2 regions of the Rhodococcus sp. AC861 genome follow, and region 1 is predicted to be linked to the other one. Evidence: riboswitches for the same ligand, from Rfam matches in the RefSeq annotation. Region 1 holds a riboswitch; the other holds the start of a gene.
What was found. A riboswitch is a leader RNA that binds a small molecule or an ion and turns the genes downstream of it on or off. The one in region 1 is predicted to bind thiamine pyrophosphate.
Positions count from the first base shown of each region.

Region 2: linked by a shared signal. The riboswitch ahead of thiO (glycine oxidase ThiO) and the one ahead of AC0IX4_RS21090 (TenA family protein) in region 1 are both predicted to bind thiamine pyrophosphate.

Region 1 covers NZ_CEEDMW010000007.1:176,000-180,651, forward strand. Annotated here, with positions in the region: gene AC0IX4_RS21075 (ABC transporter ATP-binding protein) at 1-326, opposite strand, end outside; gene AC0IX4_RS21080 (ABC transporter permease) at 323-1,096, opposite strand; gene AC0IX4_RS21085 (ABC transporter substrate-binding protein) at 1,107-2,117, opposite strand; gene AC0IX4_RS21090 (TenA family protein) at 2,114-2,854, opposite strand; TPP riboswitch at 2,848-2,943, opposite strand; gene AC0IX4_RS21095 (sugar porter family MFS transporter) at 3,011-4,408, opposite strand; gene AC0IX4_RS21100 (SRPBCC family protein) at 4,538-4,652, shown strand, end outside.
Region 2 covers NZ_CEEDMW010000002.1:399,669-404,320, reverse strand. Annotated here, with positions in the region: gene AC0IX4_RS07355 (hypothetical protein) at 1-479, opposite strand, end outside; gene AC0IX4_RS07350 (NUDIX hydrolase) at 651-1,343, shown strand; gene thiE (thiamine phosphate synthase) at 1,351-2,013, opposite strand; TPP riboswitch at 2,089-2,195, shown strand; gene thiO (glycine oxidase ThiO) at 2,189-3,265, shown strand; gene thiS (sulfur carrier protein ThiS) at 3,262-3,468, shown strand; gene thiG (thiazole synthase) at 3,461-4,234, shown strand; gene AC0IX4_RS07325 (ABC transporter ATP-binding protein) at 4,347-4,652, shown strand, end outside.

The DNA of each region.
Region 1 (4,652 bases):
GGGAACAGGGCTCGCGCGCGAGCCTCGGCGTCCGAACGGGAGACACCCTGGACTTCGAGGCCGAGTGTCGTGTTGCCCAGGATCGACCGCCACGGGAACAGCAGGTCCTTCTGTGGCATGTAGGCGCACCGCGGTGTGAGAACCGTTCCGCTGTCGGCTGGTTCGAGTCCGGCCAACAGTGCGAACAGTGTGCTCTTGCCGCAGCCGCTGGGACCGATGACGGAGACGAACTGTCCTTCCTCCACCGCCAGGTCGATCCCGTCGAGTACCGGAGTGCCCGGGTAGGACTTGATCACCGAGCGCAGATCGACCACCGGTGTCGTCATCGATCGACCGCCTTCGCCGTCAGGGCCCACGGAGCGACGAGGCGCTCCGCGACGTAGGTCAGCAGGAACAGGACGATGCTGCAGACCGCCGTCACCAGAACCGCGGCGAGTACCAGGTCGGTCCGGAAGGAGTTCTTCTGCTGTGCCATGTAGATCCCCAGACCCGATGTGGCTCCGACGTATTCGGAGAACACCGCACCGACCACGGCGTACGTGATGCCGATACGCAGAGCCGTGAAGAACCGGGGCAGTGCGGACGGTACGCGGACGTAGCGGAACTGTTGGCGACGGGAGGCGCCCATGCTGCGCAGCAGCGCATCGGATTCCTTGTCCGCCGAGGCGAACCCTTCGATCAGACCCAGAGTCATCGGGAAGAACGTCACCAGCGCGATGACGAGGAGCTTGGGCGCTATCCCGAATCCGAACCAGATGATCATCAGCGGTGCGATGGCGATGACGGGAAGGGTCTGCGAGACGACCAGGAGCGGCACGAGCGCACGCCGCAGCCAGGGAGAGAAGTCGACGGCCGTCGCGATGACCCAGGACACCGCCAGCGACACGGCGAAACCCAGAAGCGTGACCTGGATCGTCGACGCGGCATGACCGGCGATGATGTCGCGGTTCGCCCAGCCTTGCGACACTACGCGTGACGGTGACGGCAGGACCCGCGGGGAGATGCCGCTCACGACGACGTACACCTGCCAGAACGCGACGAGTCCGCCCGCGAGCAGCAGCGCAGGACCGAACCGCCGAAATCGCTCGGACGTCATGGCCGCTCGGTCAGCCCTGATCGAGATACTCGTTCGTGAAATACGTCGACCAGTCCGGTTCGCTGGTCACGGGCGACCCGTCCGGGCCTGCCAGGACTCCGGCGTCGTAGAGGAACTTGGAGTAACCCGTCCAGCGCTCGAGCGTCTGGGTTCCGACGCGCCCGTTCTCGTCGAGCATGTACTTGTCCGCCAACATCTTCTGGCTCTCGTACACCAGGTCCTCGTCGGTGAACGCTCCCGGATTCGCCGCGATCAGATCGCGTGCGCCGGCATCGGGATCGTCGGCAGCTTTCTGGTAGCCCTTCTGCAGGGCCTGCACGAACTTCCGTGCCTCGTCGGGGTGCTCGGCCATCCAGTCGTCACCGCCGTCGACGACGATGGCGTAGGAGTCGGGGAATCCGTAGTCGGTGTAGTCGAAGTACTTCATGGGGGTGCCGGCGTGTTCTGCTTCGAGACCCTCCCACGCGAAGTAGGACACGGTGAAGTCGGCGGTGCCGGAGTAGACGGCCTCGTAGGCAGACGTTCCGAGCACGACCGTCTCGAATTTTCCGGTGCCACCGTCGTTCCGGATGACCTGCTCGAGCGAGGCGCTCTCGCCGGCGTCGCCGAATCCGGCGTAGGTCCGACCGTCCAGGTCCCGCGGGCTGCCGATGTCGGGCCGGTCGGCGCGGACTCCGATCCCGGTGGCCCAGTGCTGCAACGGCGCCATGATGGAGGTGACCTTCGCCCCGGCGGCGCGAGCGTACGTCGCGGAGCTCTGGAAGCTGATCCCGAATTCTGCGTTGCCCGAGTCGATCAGCGTGTCCGGCGACGTCGAGTTGTACGGCAGGATCTCCACGTTCAGGCCCGCGTCGGCGAAGTACCCCTCCTGCTCGGCGACGAACAGGCCCGTGTGGTTGGTATTGGGGGTCCAGTCGAGCGCGAAGCGAATGGTGTTCGCATCCGACGCGCCCGAGGACGCGCACGCGGTGAGCGACCCGGCGGCGACGACGGCGGAGACGAGAGCCGCGAGGCGCCTCACGCGGCGGGCCAGGGTGTCGTGTTCAGGGCCGTGTCCCAGAACAGCAGTTCGTAGCGCATCGCGATCGTGAACGCCGTGGTCATCCGCTGTCGTTCCGCATCCCCGGCTACCGCTGCTGCCTCGTCGACGAGTTCGCGGGCGCGGGCGGCGGACGTCTGGAAGTCCTCGGCGTCGTAGGTAGTCACCCACCGGGCGTAGGGATGACCGGGATCGGCATCGAGTACGGCGCGCGCCGATGCCGCCAGTCCGCGGCCCACCTCGGCGTAGAGCCAGAAGCACGGCAGCGCGGCCGCCGCGCCGACGGCGTACGTGTCCGTCGCGGCGGTGGCCGTCAGGAACGAGACGTATCCCAGGCAGGCCTGACTGTGCTCGACGGGAACGTCCGAGGCGCCGCCCAGGGCGTCGTCGGCAAGAAGGCTGGTGTGCAGCGACTTCTCGACGACCGCCGCGGTCGCCGCGGACGTCGCCCAGAAAGCGCCCGCCTCGGGGTCCACCGCGCGGGAAGACAGGATGGCCAACGCCTTGGCGTACCCCTCGAGGTACAGGCCGTCCTGCTCGATGTACGTCCGGAACGAGGCAACCGGCAGCGTGCCGTCACCGAGTCGGGTCAGGAACTCCAGGTCGTCGATGCGGGCGCGGAGCCCGGCGGTGCGGTCCCAGAGGTGGTCGGTGAAGCGTGCGTGGTCGGCTGCATCCGCGGTGGAGGCAGCGTCGACCGCATGGTCGTACGGCGTCATGGCCGTGACATCCCTTCGTCAGAATTACCTGCATCAGGTTCTCGGGTGTCATCTCAGCCTCGCTACGCGAAGCACCCCGTGTCAGAACTCGCCGACCATAACACCGGCCTCCCCTCGGATGAGCAAAGGGAGGCCGGTAGTGGTGAGCGGGAGGGACTACTTCATGTCTTCGAGCTCCATGCCCTTCGTCTCCGGGATCTTCGCCTTGACGAAGAAGAACGAGACGGCGGCGAAAGCCGCGAACCCGCCGTAGACGATGGACAGTCCCACCATCTCGGTCAGGGACGGGAAGGTCAGGGAGATCACGAAGTTGGCCACCCAGTTGGCGGCCGTACCGATACCGAGTGCCATGGCGCGCATCCGGTTCGGGAACATCTCGCCGAGCAGGACCCACATGATCGGGCCCCAGGTCGACGCGAAGAAGATGACGAACAGGTTCGCACCGATCAGGGCGACCACGCCCCAGGGGTCGGGAAGCGAGACGTCGTCGCCGCTTCCGATCTGCTGGGAGAACGCGACGGCAGCCATGAGCAGGCCGACGAACATACCGATGGAACCGGCCATCAACAGGTTCCGTCGACCGACCCGATCGACGAAGAGGATGGCGACGAACGTCATGGCCACGTTGATGATCGACGTGATGACGGAGGTCGTGAACGACTGGCTCTCGCTGAAGCCGACCGACTTCCACAGCGTGGTGGAGTAGTAGAAGATCGCGTTGATGCCGACGAACTGCTGCAGCACCGCCATGATGATGCCGACCCAGACCAGCGGCTGAAGACCGAACCGCGGCCCGCGGATGTCGGCGAACGAGGACTTCTGCTCCTTGCGCAGGGTCAGACGGATCTCGTGGATACGTTCGTTCGGGTGCTTCTCACCGGTGATGTTGGCGAGGATCTCGGCAGCTTCCTCGTCCAGATGCTTTCCGACGAGGTACCGGGGAGATTCCGGAATGAGCAGGGCGAGAACGCCGTACACGACGGCGGGGATGACACCGACGATGAACATCCACCGCCATGCCTCGAGGCCCAGCCACAGATCGTTCGACGCTCCGTCGGCGCGGTCCGCCAACACGGCGTCGGACAGCAGAGCCGCGAAGATACCGATGGTGATCGCCAGCTGCTGGAGCGATGCGAGGCTGCCTCGCATGCGTGCCGGGGAGATCTCCGCGATGTACGCCGGAGCGATCACCGACGCGATGCCGATGCCGAGTCCGCCGAGAACGCGCCACAGCATGAGGTCGGGGACGCTGAACGCCAGACCCGATCCGACCGAGGAGATGATGAAGAGGGCCGAGCCCAGCAGCATCACCTTCTTGCGGCCCCACCTGTCGGCCAGGCCGCCGGCGAACCAGGCGCCCGCGGCGCATCCGAGAAGTGCGATGGCAACGGTGAAACCGGTGAGGAACTCGCCGAGAGCGAACTTGCCCTGGATCGAGTCCACGGCGCCGTTGATGACGGAACTGTCGAAACCGAAGAGAAAGCCGCCGACCGCCGCCGCGATGGTCACGCCGATGACTTTTGCCGTGTGATTGGCTGACGCCTGAGTGGTCATCCTTGTCGCCGCCTACATGTCGGCCACCGGCCACTGACGGTCGATGGCGAAGATAATGAAGTCAGTTTCGGACACTACGCCCGGCCATTGCGCAGCGGAACTGAACCCGGGCGTTCGACCGTCGTCGGTTTGACCCCGGGTCCCGTGGTGAATTCCGTGCGCATGAAGAAGACTCTGCGGCGGCGTGGTGACGCGTCGGTGGCCGTCGCGTGGGAGCGGTACATGGACATCTCGCTGTGGCCGA
Region 2 (4,652 bases), on a different contig from region 1:
TTGCCGACGCGGTTGTTCGTCCGCGCGGTTTCGATCAGGCCCGCGTAGAGCGGGAGGTTCGTGGAGATGGTCGCGAGAAGCATCCTCGACGTGGCGTCGTCGCTCGCGAGTCCCGTCGATGCGCGGACCACCTCTCCCGCGGCCGCGCCGAGCGATTCGGTGTAGCGGCCGCGGACGTCGCCCGGCTCGAGTCCCCCGGACAGGAAGGCCGTCGCCGCGGTCGCGTCGGCGACGGAGAGCTGGACGTAGAGATTCTGGGCAGCATCGGACAGAGGTTCGGTGCGGGCGAGGAGGAGTTCGAGAGTGCGCTGGCGATCGGAGACGGACAGCGTGGTGACCAGCGCCGTCGTCACTAGCGTCACCACGACGAGAAGGCCGACGGTGAGAAGGCGGACGGGTGTGGACCGGAGGAATTCCGATCGCTCGGAGCGGGTGTCGACAGGCGCGCGAAGAGTCAGCGCACTCGACTGCTGCGACACCAGAACCCCTTCCCCACGAGCGCCGGGCCCTACCTCACAGGAGGAACCGTGTCCGGATTCGAGCATAGGCCCACCCGCGCTCGAACACATGCCTACCTGCGCTCGGCATTCACGGCAGGAGCGGGCAGAAACGAGAAGACGAATAGGGTGGAGCGATGCGGACGGTGAACCATGCGTGGTGACGGCGACGGCTGGGTCTTCAGCAGCGACGGGAGCCGGCACTGGGGTCGGCACGGTGCGGCAGGTCTGCTGCTGCGCGCGCCGACCGGATCCGGAGAGTCGTCGGTGCTGCTGCAACACCGCGCGGCATGGAGCCATCAGGGCGGAACGTGGGCGTTACCCGGGGGTGCGCGGGATTCTCACGAGAGTGCCGAGCACGCCGCCGTGCGCGAGGCGGGCGAAGAAGCCGGCATCACCGACGACCTGCTGACCGTCCGCGCAGAACATGTCACCGCCGTCGAGGACTCCGGGTGGTCGTACACCACCGTCGTCGCCGATACGGACCACGAACTGGACACCGTGCCCAACGGGGAGAGCACCGAACTGCGCTGGGTGGCCGAGAAGGACGTCGACAGCCTGCCGCTGCATCCCGCGTTCGCGGTCAGCTGGCCGTCGCTGCGCACCGTCGCCGTGCGTGCCGTGCTGGCTCCGGACGTTTCGCTCGACCTGGGCGCGAGAACCGTGCGCCTCGACGTCGGACGCTTCGGCTGGGTCGTCGACGTCGTCGCCGCGGACGATGTGGAATCGGCCGTCGCCGCGGCGCAGCACCCGACGGAGCTGCACACCGTCGTCGTCACCGCCGACGACGCGGTCCGCGGGGCCGTCTCCGCCGACGTGACGGTCCTCGCCCCCGAGTCGCTCTGACGGACGCTCAGGGCAGGAGATCGAGCAGTGCCCTCGCGGCCGCTTCGGGATCACGTGCCTGCGTGATCGCGCGGACCACGGCGATGCGGGTGGCTCCCGCGTCGAGTGCGTGCTGCACCGTCGACATCTCCACCCCGCCGATCACGAACCACGGGCGAGTCGGATGCGAGTCGGCGACCTCACGCACGACGTCTACGCCCGCCGCGGAGCGACCGGGCTTGGTCGGAGTGGCCCAGACCGGGCCCGTCGCGAAGTAGTCGACGCCGTCCTCGATGTCGGCGAGAGTGGCCTGCGACCGGTTCTGCGTGGACCGGCCGATCACGACGTCCGGGCCGACGATGCGCCGTGCGTAGTGGACGGGCAGATCGTTCTGGCCGAGGTGCAGCACGTCCGCGCCCGACGCCAGCGCGATATCGGCGCGGTCGTTCACGGCCATCAGCGCGCCGTGCCGTCGGCAGGCAGCGGAGATGACGGCGAGGGCGGCGAGCTCCTCCTTGGCCTCGAGGGCCCCGAACTTCTTCTCGCCCGCGGATCCCTTGTCTCGCAGCTGGACGATGTCGACCCCACCGGACAGTGCGGCATCGACGAACTTCGCCAGATCGCCGGTGTCCCGGCGCGCATCGGTGCAGAGGTACAGGCGGGCGGTCGCGAGCCGCTCGCGGGCAGTCATTCCCAAGGTGGTCACGAGCACGAACCTAGTACGTGGGCCGATCCGGGACGACACGCTCACCGGATAGAGTGGACGACGAACGAACACGGGAGTCCCGCTGGGGGCTGAGAGTGGGCCGCAGGCCCAGACCGTAAATACCTGACCCGGGTCATGCCGGCGGAGGAAGTGAGTTTCCGTGGAGCGATCCGTGACCGTCGTGGGCGGAGGAGTGATCGGGCTGTTCATCGCCCGGGCCGCCGCCGCGGCGCGATGGTCGGTCACCCTGCACGACCCGGTGTTCGGCGCCCGCACTATCGGCGACGGAGCGGCGAGCTGGGTCGCCGGCGGCATGCTCGCGCCCCTGTCCGAGGGGTGGCCCGGTGAGCACGATCTCCTCGCGCTGGGAGCGGAGTCGTTGCGCAGGTGGCACGACATCGATGTGGGTCCGGGCGTAATCACGTCCTCCGGTTCGGTGACCGTCGCCTTCGACGCGGCCGACGCCGCCGACCTGCGTACCGCCGCAGACTGGGTGCGCGCGCAGGGGCACGACATGACGATGCTCTCCCGCAGTGACGTCCGCGCGTTGGAACCGGCCGTGTCGCCTCGGGTGCGGGCCGGGGTGTCGGCTCCCGCCGAGATGGCCGTCGACAATCGTGCGGTGGTGTCCTTTCTGGAAGCCGAGATTCTGGCCGCGGGCGTCCGGGTGTCGCGAGAACCCGTCACCGATCTCGGGGCCGTGACGACCGAGCGGATCGTCGTGGCTGCCGGATGGGCCGCCGCGTCGCTCGTGCCGGGACTTCCCGTGCGCCCGGTGAAGGGCGAGATCCTGCGGCTCCGCGCTCGCCGTGGGTCGGCCGCTGCGCCCACCCGGACGATCCGTGCGAGCGTCAACGGACGCGCCGTCTACCTCGTTCCCCGCGGAGACGGTCTGGTCGTCGGGGCCACCCAGTACGAGCACGGCAACGACACCGCGGTCACGGTCGGCGGCGTGCGCGACCTGCTCGCCGACGCGGAGGCGGTGTTCCCCGCCATCGGCGACTACGAACTGGCGGAAGCCGCGGCGGGACTGCGACCCGGCAGCCCGGACAACATCCCGATCATCGGCTCCGTCGACGACCGTGTCGTCGTCGCTGCCGGACACGGCCGCAACGGTGTCCTCCTCGCGCCCGTCACGGCCGACGCGGTGGTCGCGGAGCTGAACGGCGCACCTCTCGCCGCGGCGCGATGCGCTCTCCCTCAACGATTCTCGATGACAGTAGGAGCACAGTCATGATTCCTGTCGGAGTCACCGTCAACGGTGCCGAGCACGTTCTGGATCCGGGAACGACGGTGCACACCATGCTGTCGAGCCTCGGTCTCCCCGACAAGGGAATCGCCGTCGCCGTCGACGGCATGGTGTTCCCGCGCGCCCGGTGGGGTGAGGAAGTCGGACGTGGATGGACCGTGGACGTGCTCACGGCGGTGCAGGGTGGCTGAACACCAGGCGTCGGATGCCCTCGAGATCGCCGGCCGCTGCTTCGGGTCCCGGCTGATCATGGGCACGGGCGGTGCCGCGAACCTGGCTGTCCTCGAAGAAGCGTTGGTGGCCTCCGGAACCGAGCTGACGACGGTCGCCCTGCGCCGCGTCGATGCGGGCGGCGGCACCGGCGTGCTGGACCTGCTGACCCGGCTCGGCATCGCACTCCTGCCCAACACTGCCGGGTGTCGCGGCAGCGCCGAGGCGGTTCTCACGGCCCGGTTGGCCCGAGAAGCGTTGGACACGAACTGGATCAAGTTGGAAGTCATCGCCGACGACCGGACACTGCTTCCCGACGCCATCGAGCTGGTGCGGGCAGCCGAGGAACTGGTCGACGACGACTTCGTGGTGCTGCCCTACACGACCGACGACCCGGTGTTGGCGCGACGACTCGAGGACGTGGGGTGCGCGGCGGTGATGCCGCTGGGTTCACCGATCGGTACGGGTCTGGGTATCGCCAACCCGCACAACATCGAGATGATCACCTCCGCCGCGGGCGTTCCGGTGGTGCTCGACGCGGGGATCGGCACCGCGAGCGATGCTGCGCTGGCCATGGAGTTGGGGTGCGACGCGGTCCTGCTCGCCACGGCCGTCACCCGGGCACGGGATCCGCGAATGATGGCCTGCGCCATGGCGAACGCCGTCGCCGGTGGACGGCAGGCTCGGCTCGCCGGGCGCATCCCGAAGCGGTTCTGGGCGCAGGCGTCCTCCCCCGACGTGGACTGACCTCGGGGGACCGCCAGGGGACGGGTCGGGGTGTACGTCATCCCTTCGGATGACCCGGGTCGAGACCCGGGGCTGATGTGCGACGGCAGTGTGCACGGGCATCGTGGTGCACATGATCGAAGTGACAGGCTTGACCAAACAGTTCGGTGCCAAGAAAGCCGTGGACGATCTGTCGTTCACGGTCCGCCCCGGCATCGTGACAGGCTTCCTCGGGCCGAACGGCGCCGGCAAGTCCACCACGATGCGGATGATTCTCGGGCTCGACCAGCCCACGTCGGGAACCGCGCTCATCGAGGGCCGGCCCTACCGTGAGCTGAAGAACCCTCTCCGGTCCGTCGGTGCGCTGCTCGATGCGAAGTGGGTGCACCCCAACCGGTCCGCCAAGGCGCACCTGCAGTGGATGGCCGCGTCGAACGGT